One region of the Mesorhizobium sp. L103C119B0 genome, then DNA from elsewhere that is predicted to be linked to it. Evidence: predicted binding sites of a transcription regulator. Region 1 holds the regulator's gene; each other region holds the start of a gene.
The links. Region 1 encodes PhoB, which activates phosphate uptake and scavenging genes when phosphate is short. Its sites were predicted from a motif close to TGTCATNNANCTGTCAT; they were not measured.
Positions count from the first base shown of each region.

Region 2: X728_RS140755 (RNA degradosome polyphosphate kinase) is a predicted target of PhoB. The motif match lies at 2,388-2,404, and genes of this name have one in related genera.
Region 3: X728_RS157225 (LTA synthase family protein) is a predicted target of PhoB. The motif match lies at 2,012-2,028, and genes of this name have one in related genera.

Region 1 covers NZ_AYXE01000010.1:57,470-61,672, forward strand. Annotated here, with positions in the region: gene xylF (D-xylose ABC transporter substrate-binding protein) at 1-425, opposite strand, end outside; gene X728_RS148755 (ROK family protein) at 692-1,927, shown strand; gene phoB (phosphate regulon transcriptional regulator PhoB) at 1,958-2,647, opposite strand; gene phoU (phosphate signaling complex protein PhoU) at 2,664-3,368, opposite strand; gene pstB (phosphate ABC transporter ATP-binding protein PstB) at 3,410-4,203, opposite strand, start outside.
Region 2 covers NZ_AYXE01000021.1:53,150-57,352, forward strand. Annotated here, with positions in the region: gene X728_RS140770 (TIGR02117 family protein) at 1-599, shown strand, start outside; gene X728_RS140765 (FAD-dependent monooxygenase) at 822-2,060, opposite strand; gene X728_RS140760 (zinc-finger domain-containing protein) at 2,080-2,325, opposite strand; gene X728_RS140755 (RNA degradosome polyphosphate kinase) at 2,558-4,203, shown strand, end outside.
Region 3 covers NZ_AYXE01000004.1:313,615-317,817, forward strand. Annotated here, with positions in the region: gene fabG (3-oxoacyl-[acyl-carrier-protein] reductase) at 56-793, opposite strand; gene fabD (ACP S-malonyltransferase) at 854-1,801, opposite strand; gene X728_RS157225 (LTA synthase family protein) at 2,079-4,007, shown strand.

The DNA of each region.
Region 1 (4,203 bases):
TTGAACACTTCGCGGGCCTGCATGCGGCCGACTTCCTTGTTGTCGAAGGTCAGGTAAAAAACGTCCTTGTTCTCGATCAGGCGGTCATAGCCGACGACCGGAATGCCTTCGTCCAGCGCCTTCTGCACCGCCGGGCCGATGGCCGAGGCGTCCTGCGCCAGGATGATCAGCGAGTTGGCGCCCTGCGAGATCAGGCTTTCGACGTCGGTCAGCTGCTTGCCGGGATTGGACTGCGCGTCGGCCGAAATGTACTTGTCGCCGGCGGCTTCGATCGCCGTTTTCATCGCCGCCTCGTCGGTCTTCCAGCGCTCTTCCTGGAAGTTCGACCACGACACGCCGATGACCTTGTCCTTCGCCTGCGCGACCGACATCAGCGCCAGCGACATGGCGACACCCGCCAGCATGGCGGCTGCAAATCTGTTCATTATAACCCTCCCTGCGCCGCCCACGGCGCGACAAAACCGGCCCGAAGGCCTGCACAAAGAGGCTCCATTTTTTCGAGCCTCGAAAAAACACTGGTTCAATGATAAGGCACTGTCAACATCGATTATGATGGATTCTGATAGCCTTGCCGAATTTTTTCGAGCTCCGCAATAAACAATGACAGGGCTGCCGGCGTCTGCCAATATTTGGCTGGTGCCGTCGAACGCCTTCACTATCATGAGGCGCGAGGAGGCCGGGAGGAAAACAAATGTCGGTTGGGATCCGCCACGACGATCTGCGCCGTCGCAACCGTGCGATGGTGATTTCGGCCGTGCGCCGGGCCGGCCAGCCGTCGCGGACCGAGATTGCGGCGACCACCGGCCTCAGCCATTCGACGATATCGGCAATCTCGTCTGATCTAATTCAAGAAGGCATCCTGATTGAAGGCAAGCCTGGCGAGACCGGCTCGCTGAAACGCGGCCGGCCGCAGGTCGGCCTTGGCCTCAACCCGGAAGCGGCGGCGGTCATGACCGTGGTGCTGTCGCTGAACTTCCTCTCCGTCACCGTCATCGACTATGCCGGCCAGGTGGTCGCGGAAGAACAGCGCCGGCTCGACACGCTGACCATGCCGCGCGACGAGCTGATCGGCGAATGCGTAGCAATCGTCGGGCGGCGTCTCGCGGACCCGGACCTCGATGTCCAGAGCATCGCCCGCATTGCCATGGGCATCCAGGGCATCACCGATTCGCAGGCGCGGGCCATGCTGTGGTCGCCAATCACGCCACTGACCGACATTGCCTTCGCCGACATGTTGGAAGCGGAATTCGGCATTCCTGCCACCATGGAGAACGACTGCAATATGATGGCGGTGGCCCTGCAATGGCGCCAGCCCGAGCGCTACCGCGACAATTTCATCGCGATCCTCTTGTCGCACGGCATCGGCATGGGGCTGGTGCTGAAAGGCGAACTGTTCACCGGCACCCATTCCTCGGGCGGCGAGTTCGGCCACATGATCCACCGTCCGGGCGGCGCGCTCTGCCGCTGCGGGCGGCGCGGCTGCGTCGAGGCCTATGCCGGAAACTACGCCATCTGGCGCAGCGCCAAAATGATGAGCGAAGATGCCGAGCCGGTCGATATCGGCGACGCTGATATGCGCGCACTCGCCGCGCGCGCCCGCGAAACCGATGGCCCGGAGCGCGAAGCCTATCGCAAGGCCGGTGAGGCGCTCGGCTTCGGCCTCGGCAGCCTGTTTGCGCTGATCGACCCGGCGCCTGTCGCCATGGTTGGCGTCAGCGCCGCCGCCTTCGACCTGATCGAGCCGGCATTGCGCGAAGCGATCGCCCAGACCGCCGGCGGCCAGCACTCGAAATCGATCTCCTTCGACACCGAGCCCAACGAGCTGCCGCTGATCCGCGAAGGCTGTGCCATGCGCGCGCTCGGCTTCGTCGATCAGGAGATTTTCGCGCCGGGCATTCAGGCCAAATCCGGCAAGCATGTCGCCTGAATGGCCGGCAACGGCGCGACGCGCAGCATCCTAGTCTTCCCTGATCGCGTAGCCGGCGCCGCGAATGGTACGGATGACATCCGGCATGCGGCCGTTGTTGACCGCTTTGCGTAAGCGCCCGACATGGACGTCGACGGTTCGCTCGTCGATGTAGATCGTCTCGCCCCAGACATTGTCGAGCAGCTGGCTGCGCGAGAACACGCGGCCGGGATGGCGCATCATGAATTCGAGCAGCCGGAACTCGGTCGGTCCGAGCCTGATCTCGCTCTTCTTGCGGTAGACACGGTGCGACTCGCGGTCGAGCACGATGTCGCCGACCTTGAGCACGCTGGACAGCACTTCCGGCTTGGCCCGGCGCAGCAGCGCCTTCACGCGCGCCATGAACTCCGGCGTCGAGAATGGCTTGACCAGATAGTCGTCGGCACCGGTGGACAGGCCGCGCACGCGATCGCTTTCCTCACCGCGCGCGGTCAGCATGATGATCGGCAGCCGCTCGGTTTCGGGCCGCACTCTAAGCCGCCGGCAGAGCTCGATGCCGGAAACAGCGGGCACCATCCAGTCGAGCACCAGGAGATCGGGCACGTTTTCCTGCAGGCGGATCTCGGCCTCGTCGCCGCGTGTCACCACCTCGACGTGATAGCCTTCGGATTCGAGGTTGTAGCGGAGGAGCACGCCTAGCGGCTCCTCGTCCTCCACGACCATGATGCGTGGCGCGATCATAGGCAGTTCACCCTCATCAGGCCGGCGTGGCCATCGCCGTCTCGTCCTGCTTCGGACGATTGGCGGGCAATTGCTGGCCGGTCAGCACATAATACGCATTTTCGGCGATGTTGGTGACATGATCGCCGATGCGCTCAAGATTCTTGGCGCAGAACAAGAGATGCGTGCAGGCGGTGATGTTGCGAGGGTCTTCCATCATGTAGGTCAAGAGCTCACGAAACACGGACGTGTATTTGACGTCGATGCGCTCGTCGTCATTCCTGAGTTTTGCAAGAGCTGCCGCATCGGTGGCGGCATATTCCTCGACGACGCCTTGCACCTGGATCAGCACCAGCTGCGCCATGGCATCGATGGAGTGCGAGAGGTCGCGCGGCGTGACGCTCAAGCCCACGGTGCCGACGCGTTTGGCGATGTTCTTGGCGAGATCGCCGATGCGCTCGAGGTCGCCGGCCATGCGGATCGAGCCGACCACGGCGCGCAGATCGTTGGCCATCGGCTGGCGCTTGGCGATCAGCGTGATGGCGCGGTCGTCCAGTTCGCGCTGGCGCGCATCCATGATGGCGTCGTCGGAAACGACACGCTGTGCCAGCGCATTGTCCGAATTGAGCAGCGCCCTGGTCGAGCCGCTGACCATCGAGCCTGCCAGATCGCCCATGTCGCGGATCAGCTTGCTGATCTGCCCGAGCTCTTCATCGAAGGAGGCGACGGTATGTTCACCCATGATCTTGGTCCTCGTGCCTGAAAATTCACCCGCCGGACGGCTCAGCCGAAGCGGCCGGTAATGTAGTCCTGGGTGCGCTTGTCGTCGGGGTTGGTGAACATCTTGTCGGTGGCGCCCTCCTCGACGAGATAGCCGAGATGGAACATCGCTGTACGCTGCGACACGCGCGCCGCCTGCTGCATCGAGTGGGTGACGATGACGATCGTGTAGTTCTGGCGCAGTTCGTCGATCAGCTCCTCGACACGGGCGGTGGCGATCGGATCGAGCGCCGAGCAGGGCTCGTCCATCAGGATCACCTCCGGCGACACGGCGATGGCGCGCGCGATGCACAGGCGCTGCTGCTGGCCGCCGGACAGGCCGGTGCCGGGCTCCTGCAGGCGGTCCTTGACCTCGTTCCAGATCGCAGCCTTCTTCAGGCTCTGCTCGACGATCTGGTCCATGTCGGACTTGCGCTTGGCCAGCCCATGGATGCGCGGGCCGTAGGCGACGTTCTCGTAGATCGACTTCGGGAACGGGTTGGGTTTCTGGAACACCATGCCGACGCGGGCGCGCAGTTCGACGACATCGATGTTCTTGTCGTAGATGTCGTCTTCATCGAGCGTGATCTTGCCGGTCACCCGCGCCGAATCGATGGTGTCGTTCATGCGGTTGAGGCAGCGCAGGAAGGTCGACTTGCCGCAGCCGGACGGGCCGATCAGCGCCGTCACCTGGTTCTGGCGGACGTCGAGATTGACGTCGAACAACGCCTGCTTCTCGCCGTAGAAGACGCCGACCTTGTCGCCGCGCATCTTGATGACTTCGTTCGACTTGGCGTTCATTTTGTCGCCCACTGCAT
Region 2 (4,203 bases), on a different contig from region 1:
CGCTGGTGCCGCGTCCGCTGTGGCCGGCGTCAGCGGCGGGTGAGGGCACGCGCCATATTCTGGTGCTGGAGAATCCGATCCACACCGACATCGCCATTCCCGTCGATGACGAGGTGCGCCGGCGCTTCCATTTCCTGGTCGCTGCCGGCATCCCCGTCGACGCCCCAGAAGTGCGCTACATCGTCTTTGGCTGGGGCGGCCGGGCCTTCTATCTGGAGACGCCGAGCTGGTCGCAGCTGAAGGCAGTGCCCGTCCTCAAGGCGCTGACACTGGACGCCTCGGTCATGCATGTCGATATCGCCGGGACCATCGCCGAGCCGCACCGTGCTGTCACCGGTTTCGACATCGATGAGGAGCATTTTGCAGCGCTGCTCGACTATATCGACGCGAGTTTCCAGCAAGGGCCGCATGGTCCGGTCGTCATCGAGAACGCCGCCTATTCCAGCTTCGACCGCTTCTTCGAGGCGAACGGCCATTTCAACGCGCTTGTCGGCTGCAACACCTGGACAGCCGCCGGCCTGCGCACCGCCGGCCTGCGCACCGGCTGGTGGAACCCGCTGCCGGCCTCGCTGGGCTTGTCGATGCGGTTTTATAACTAGCAGTCCTTCATCGCATCGCGACAGTGTTGGATCTTTTGAAGTCAGCGGGACAGCACCCCCCTCTGGCCTGCCGGCCATCTCCCCCGCAAGGGGGGAGATCAGCCGTTTTGCCCGCGGCGCTCCTGCTGCAACGCCGGCGATTTTGGCGAAGGCGCCGGCGACATCCAATCTCCCCCCTTGCGGGGGAGATGTCCGGCAGGACAGAGGGGGTGGGAAGGATCGCTACGTCGACGATCTAGACTGCCGAGTGTCCGCTCGCCATCCATAGAGCCAGTCGAGGTCGGCGGCGAGCTTGTCGGGCGAGCGCATGGCCAGGAACAGATTGCGGGCGATCGCCACCGGGCCGGCAGCATGCCAGGCGAGGCGGTTTACGGCCCCACGACGCGCGGCCTTGGCGACACGCGGCCGCCGAAGATTTTCCCAGATTTGAAAACTTCTGGGCAGATCGCCAGGGAAATCGGCGATAGCGTCGGCAAGCGTGATGGCATCTTCGATCGCCATCGCGGCACCTTGCGCCGCAAACGGCGTCATCGCGTGCGCGGCGTCGCCGATCAGCGCGATGCCCTGCGGGCTTGTCCACCGCTGTTGTTCGACGGTGTGGATCGGAAAGGCCGTCCATGGGCCGGCCAGTGCCACAAGCTTCGTCAGGCCCGGCGCGGTGCCGCGCAGGGCAGCCGTGAGGATCGCGGGATCGGCATGGCCCGACCAACCTTCGGCCATGCGCTCACCCTTGGTGAAGGCCGCGAGATTGAAGGCCCGGCCTTTGCTGACGGGATAGGCGACCATGTGGAAGCCTGGATGCAGGAACGTGGTGACGCAGTCGGCGGCGACGATCGCGGCAAAGGCTTCTCCGGCCGCACCGTCGGCTGCGATTGTAGCCCGCCAGGCGAGTTCGCCCGAAAAACGGCTTTTGACGAAGTCCTCGCCTGCGAGTTGCGCCCGGACCGCCGACCAGACGCCATCGGCGCCGATCAGCAGTTTGCCGCGTGCCTCGATCTCGCGGCCGTCCACTTCGGCGGTCACGGCGACATATTGCGCGTCTTTGACGATGCCGGTCGCGCGGGCGCCGGTGACGAGCTCAATCTGCGGCCGTTCAGCCATTTGCGCCAACAGCGCTGCCTGCAGATCGGCGCGGTGGGCGACGAGATAAGGCGCCTGCCAGCGCGCTTCGGCGGCTTGCCCAAGCGGCACCCGCGCCAGTTCACGCAGCGTCGCTGCATCCTTCAGCACCACCGCTTCGGGCCGCGAGGCTGCCGGCAGCAGCCGGTCGAGAACGCCGAGCTTTCCAAGGATGCACGTCGCATTGGGCGAAAGCTGGATGCCCGCGCCGGCCGCTTCGAGGTGCTGTGCCTGTTCGATCAGCTTTACGGAATAACCTCGTCCGGCGAAGGCAAGGGCGGCGGTCAGCCCGGCGATGCCGGCCCCGGCGATTATGACCTGCCGGGACCTGATGTCTTCCATCGGGCTTGTCGCGGAAGGATCAGGCGGCCTGGTCGATATAAAGGCAACCAGCCGGCAGCGTTTCAGTCGCCCTCAGCTTCGCCGAATAGCGGTAGAGCGTCGAGCAATAGGGGCAGACCTTTTCATCGTCGTCGCCCATGTCGAGGAACACATGCGGGTGGTCGAAGGGCGGGTTGGCGCCGGTGCACATGAATTCCTTGACGCCGATGTCGATTGCCGGATGGCCCGCATCGTTCTGGAAATGGGGAATGGAACCGCCTGCCATCATCGTCTCCTTGATCTCGTCGAAAAGCATCTGGAACATAACAGGCCTGTTTGCAAGATCGTTGAAATGAAACTGTCGCAAAAGCCTGTCAGAGGATACGTTGAGCCGGTTAAGTGCATGTCCCTGAAATCGGAACGGTTTTCGCCGAAGGGTCATGCGCCACAAAAGCGTGTTAGAGGCATGGCACGTCCAGCGGCGCTCCAAGGACGGTTGGCGGGGAAGAGCAGGAACCATGAACGAACTGAAGCCGGTGCAGAGCGAATTCATCAATGTCGAGGTGGCGAGCCCCGAGGGCGGCAACCCCGATCGGTTCGTCAACCGTGAGTTCTCCTGGCTGCAGTTCAACCGGCGTGTGCTCGAGGAATCACAGAACGAGCACCATCCGCTGCTCGAACGCGTCCGTTTCCTGTCGATTTCGGCCGCCAATCTCGATGAATTCTTCATGGTCCGCGTCGCCGGCCTTGCGGGCCAGGTGCGCGAAGGCATTGCGCTCAAGAGCCCCGACGGCCGCACGCCGGAGCAGCAGCTGGAACAATTGCTGCGCGAGGTCGAGCGGCTGCAGGAGGACCAGCAGAACAGCCTTTCGGCGCTAATGTTGCTGCTCAACAAGGAAGGCATTGAGAGCATCACCCGCGATGCACTGACCAAGGATGAAAAAGTCTGGCTGGAAGACCATTTCCAGGACCAGGTTTTCCCGGTGCTGACTCCACTGTCGATCGACCCGGCGCATCCGTTTCCGTTCATTCCCAATCTCGGCTTCTCGATGGCGCTGCAATTGCGCCATCGCAAGAATGGCGAGGAGATGAGCGCTCTTCTGCGCCTGCCGGTGGCGCTGAAGCGCTTCATCCGTCTGCCCGACCGCAAGCAGCACGTTCGCTTCATTCCGTTGGAGGAGGCTGTCGGCCTCTATATCGGCAAGCTGTTCCCCGGCTATGAGGTCAAGGGTTCCGGCACCTTCCGCATCATCCGGGACAGCGATATCGAGGTCGAGGAAGAGTCGGAAGATCTCGTGCGCCTGTTCGAGACGGCGCTGAAGCGGCGCCGCCGCGGTTCGGTCATCCGCATCGAATTCGACAAGTCGATGCCCGGCGAATTGCGCGAGTTCGTCGCCGGCGAGCTTGGCGTCTCTTCGAGCCGCATCAGCGTTCTGACCGGCCCGCTGGCGCTCAGCCAGATTTCCGAGATCGTCGCCGTGCCACGCGACGACCTGAAGTTCACCCCCTACAATCCACGCTTTCCCGAGCGCATCCGCGAGCATGGCGGCGACTGTTTCGCGGCCATCCGCGAGAAGGACATCGTCGTCCACCACCCCTATGAATCCTTCGACGTGGTGGTCCAATTCCTGCGCCAGGCGATGGCCGACCCCGAGGTGGTGGCGATCAAGCAGACGCTCTACCGCACCTCCAACGACAGCCCGATCGTGCGCGCCTTGGTCGACGCGGCCGAGGCCGGCAAGTCGGTAACCGCCCTGGTCGAGCTCAAGGCGCGCTTCGACGAGGAAGCCAACATTCGCTGGGCGCGCGACCTCGAACGCGCCGGCGTCCAGGTCGTGTTCGGCTTCCTCGAACTCAAAACCCATGCGAAAATGTCGCTAGTAGTGCGGCGTGAGGACGGCAAGCTGCGCAACTATGTGCATCTCGGCACCGGCAACTACCATCCGGTGACCGCGCGCATCTACACCGACCTGTCCTTCTTCACCACCGATCCGACGATCGCGCGCGATGTCGCCCAGCTGTTCAACTTCATCACCGGCTATGCCGAGCCGACCGATGAGATGCGGATCGCCATCTCGCCGTTTACGCTGCGCAGCCGTATCCTCAAGCACATTGCCGACGAGGTCGCCTACGCGCTGGCTGGCCGTCCGGCGCGCATCTGGAT
Region 3 (4,203 bases), on a different contig from region 1:
AAATGGTCTCTTTTCACAAGCCGGCCATGTCTTCTTATCACCCGGCAATATCCCGTCAGATCATGGCCATGCCGCCGTTGACGTGGATGGTCTGGCCGGTGACGTAGGCTGCCTCGTTGGAGGCGAGATAGGCGACGGCCGACGCCACTTCAACACTCGTGCCCATGCGGCGCGTCGGGATCGCGGCCATTATCGCGTCTTTCTGCTTGTCGTTGAGCTTGTCGGTCATGGCCGATTCGATAAAGCCCGGGGCGACGCAGTTGACGGTGATGTTGCGGGTGGCGATCTCCTGCGCCAGCGACTTGGAAAAGCCGATCATGCCGGCCTTGGAGGCGCAATAATTGGTCTGGCCAGGATTGCCGGTGACGCCGACCACCGAGGTGATGTTGATGATGCGGCCATGGCGGCGGCGCATCATCGGATGGGTCAGCTCGCGGGTGAGCCGGAACACGGCGGTGAGGTTCACCTCCAGCACGCTGTCCCAATCCGCGTCCGCCATGCGCACGAACAGGCCGTCCTTGGTGATGCCGGCATTGTTGACCAGTATGTCGACGCCTTCGAGTTCGGCTTCGGCCTTCTGGCCAAGCGCCTTGACCTCGTCACGGTCGGCTAGATTGGCCGGGAACAGCTTTACCCGGTCGCCGAGTTCGCCGGCCAGGGTCTCCAGTTTCTCGATGCGGGTGCCGTGCAGGCCGACAATGGCGCCTTGCGCATGCAGCACCCGGGCAATCGCCTCGCCAATGCCGCCCGATGCGCCGGTGACGAGCGCCTTGCGGCCGGTCAGTTCGAACATTTTCGTCTCCTGATCTTAAGAGAACACCCTTCCCACGGGAGGGGTTGAATCGCCAGTGGATTATGCAAGCGCGGCCAGCGCCGCCTCGACATCGGCCGGCGTGCCGACGGCCGATGTGGCGATGTCGCGGTTGATCCGCCGCGCCAGGCCGGAAAGCACCTTGCCGGCGCCGATCTCAAACAGCGTGGCGACGCCATTGGCGCCGAACCACTCCACCGTTTCGCGCCAGCGCACGCGGCCGGTGATCTGCTCGACCAGGCGGCGCGCGATCTCGTCGGGGTCGCTGGTCGGGGCTACAGTGACGTTGGAGACGACGGGCACGACCGGTGCATTCTTGGTCACGCCGGCCAGCGCCTCGCGCATGACATCGGCCGCCGGCGCCATCAGCGCCGAATGGAAGGGTGCGGAGACCTGCAGCATCAGCGCCCGCTTGGCGCCCTTTTCGGTGCACAGTTTCGCGGCGAGTTCCACCGCCGCCCTGGCGCCGGAGATCACCAGTTGGCCGCCGCCATTGTCGTTGGCGATCTGGCAGACTTTGCCGGATCCCGTTGCGGCCTCGGTGCAAGCGGCTTCGACGTCGGGCTGTTCCAGTCCGATGATCGCCGCCATGGCGCCCTCGCCGGCCGGCACCGCCGCCTGCATGGCGTTGCCGCGGATGCGCAGCAGCCGGGCGGCATCGGCGACCGAAACGAAACCGGCCGCGGCAAGGGCGGAATATTCGCCGAGCGAATGACCGGCAACGTAGGCAACCTTGTCCTTCAGCGAAAAGCCGCGCGCTTCCAGCGAGCGGATTCCCGCCAGCGAGACCGCCATCAGCGCCGGCTGGGCATGGGCAGTCAGGGTCAGCGCCTCTTCCGGGCCTTCCCAGATCAGTTTCGACAGCTTTTCGCCCAACGCATCATCGACTTCCTCGAACACCCTGCGTGCCTCGGGGAAGGCGTCGGCGAGGTCCTTGCCCATGCCGACAGCTTGGCTGCCCTGTCCCGGAAAGGTGAATGCGACGGCCATTTGGGCGCTCTCCAGCGGCTGATTTTTCCTGCCTGTGACGCAAGGCGGACCGTCAAGTCAAGCCCGGAGGCGGCATTTCCGCTCTCGCTTAAACCGGAGCTGACCTCGAGTCCCTGTTCCCAAAGGCTTTTTGCCGATCACACCTGATGAAAACCGCTCACGAATCGTTTGCTGGCTCTTCTTATTTTCGCCACAGGCGCTAGCTTTTGCATGACAGTTCTATGACAGAACGGTGGCGCGAGTGGAAATGCGCGTTGCTTGGGCCGGGGGAAGAGACGTGGCTAGGATCAGGAAGGGCGCGGCCGTACCCGCGCCACAGTTCTTGGAAGACGATCCGTCCACCGGCTACCTGCCGGGGCGCAGATGGCCGGTCATCCGCTACGGTCTGGTCACGCTGCTTGCCTCCGCCATCCTGGTGTTCGCCATCGAATGGATCGTGCGGGGCGACTTCTTCGGCACGGTCGACTTCTTCCTGCAGCCATTCAAGCCGGGCTGGACCACCATCATTGTCTTTGCATTGGTGCTGATGGGACTGGACGCCGTGCTTGGCCGCAGTCACCAGAGCCTGATGATCGTGGCGCCGCTGACGCTGGCGCTGGCCTTTGTCGGGCATCAGAAGTCGCATTATCTCGGCGATCCACTCTACCCAACCGATTTTCTTTATTCGCGCCAGATCATGGCACTGATGCCGCTCTTGGTGCGCGAACGGCCCTGGACGGCGCTCGCCATGGCGGTCGGCATCGTCGCCGGCCTGTCGCTGCTGATCTATGGCTGGCGGTTGTGGCGCCGCAAGGTTCCGATCCTCAGCCGCAAAGGGCGGCTGGCGCGGCTGACGCTGGCAGTGCCGCTGCTCGCCTTCTTCGTCTCGATCATGGACTACGCCACCTTCTCGTGGACCCGCGACCGGCTGCAGATCATCCCGATCATGTGGGACCAGAAGGAGAACTACGCCTCCAACGGGTTTGCGCTGGCCTTCGCGCTCAACGTGCCGATGGCGCATGTCTCGGCCCCGGCGGGCTATTCCGACAAGGCGATCGACGCGATCGACAGGCCTGATGTGGCGGCCTCGGTACCGGATGAGAAACCCGACATCATCGTGGTGATGAGCGAATCTTTCTGGGATCCGACCAAGCTGCCCGGCGTCACAATCACGCCTGACCCGATCCCCAATGTGCGGGCGCTGCGTTCCGGCTATATGTTCTCGCCGGAATTCGGCGGCATGACCGCCAACATCGAATTCGAGGCGCTGACCGGCTTTTCCAATGCCTTCCTGCCGGCGGGCTCGATCCCCTATCAGCAATATGTGCGCACGCCGACGCCGTCGCTGGCGACCTTCCTGAAAAGCGAGGGATACCGGGCGCGCGCCATCCATCCGGGCACCAACTGGTTCTGGAACAGGGGCGCCGTCTATGCCGATTTCGGCTTCAACGATTTCCGCTCGGAAGAGACGCTGCCGCCACTGGAAAAGCGCGGGCCGCTGGCTTCCGATGCCTCGATGACCGACGAGATCATCGCAGAGGCCGACGCCAGCGAGCGGCCGGTGTTCTTCTTCGCCGTCAGCCTGCAGAACCACGGTCCCTACGAGCCGTACCGCTATTACAATCCGACCCACAAGGTCGCGGCGCCGATCAGCACATGGGCGCGGGAATCGCTGCTCAGCTACGCCGAAGGCTCCGCCGATGCCGACCGTGGCCTCGAACGATTGATCGAATGGGCGAAGAAGCGCGAGCGGCCGACGGTCATCGCCTTCTTCGGCGACCATCTGCCGCCGCTCGGCCCCGTCTATGTCGAAACCGGTTACCTGAAAGACAATGTCGCGCCGCGCAAGGAACCGACGCCGGAGGCGGCACTGGAGCATCATCAGACGCCGCTGGTCATCTGGTCTAACCGCACCGGTCCGGCGCAGGATATGGGCGCGGTGAGCCCGGCCTTCCTGCCCTACCATATCCTTACCACGGCCGGGATCACGCACCCCTACTATACCGGCTTCTTAGGCGCGCTGCGCGAACGCTATCGCGTCGTGGATCGCAATCTGCTTTTGACACCGTCAGGTGAGGCCACGGCGGACTGGGCGCGGCAGAAGGACATCGATCCGGCGATCAACGATTTCCGCCTGCTGCAATACGATATGATGTTCGGCAAGCGTAAGGCGGCTCCGGACTTCTTCCCCGAAACGATCAACGGTCGTACCCCGCATACGAGTTGATGCCTGGTCTTTTCCAACCCTGCGACGCCAGGACGCTGTCCGGAGCATGCGTTACCCTTGCCTTCCAGCCAAATTGCTATATAGACGCCCGCAATCTGCCGGTCCTTGCTGGGGGCTGAACGGAGGGCCGGAGGTTTTATCCAAAACCTTCGTGTGAAGCCAGAAGCGCTTCCGCCTCCCGTGTCTCCGCTCTCGA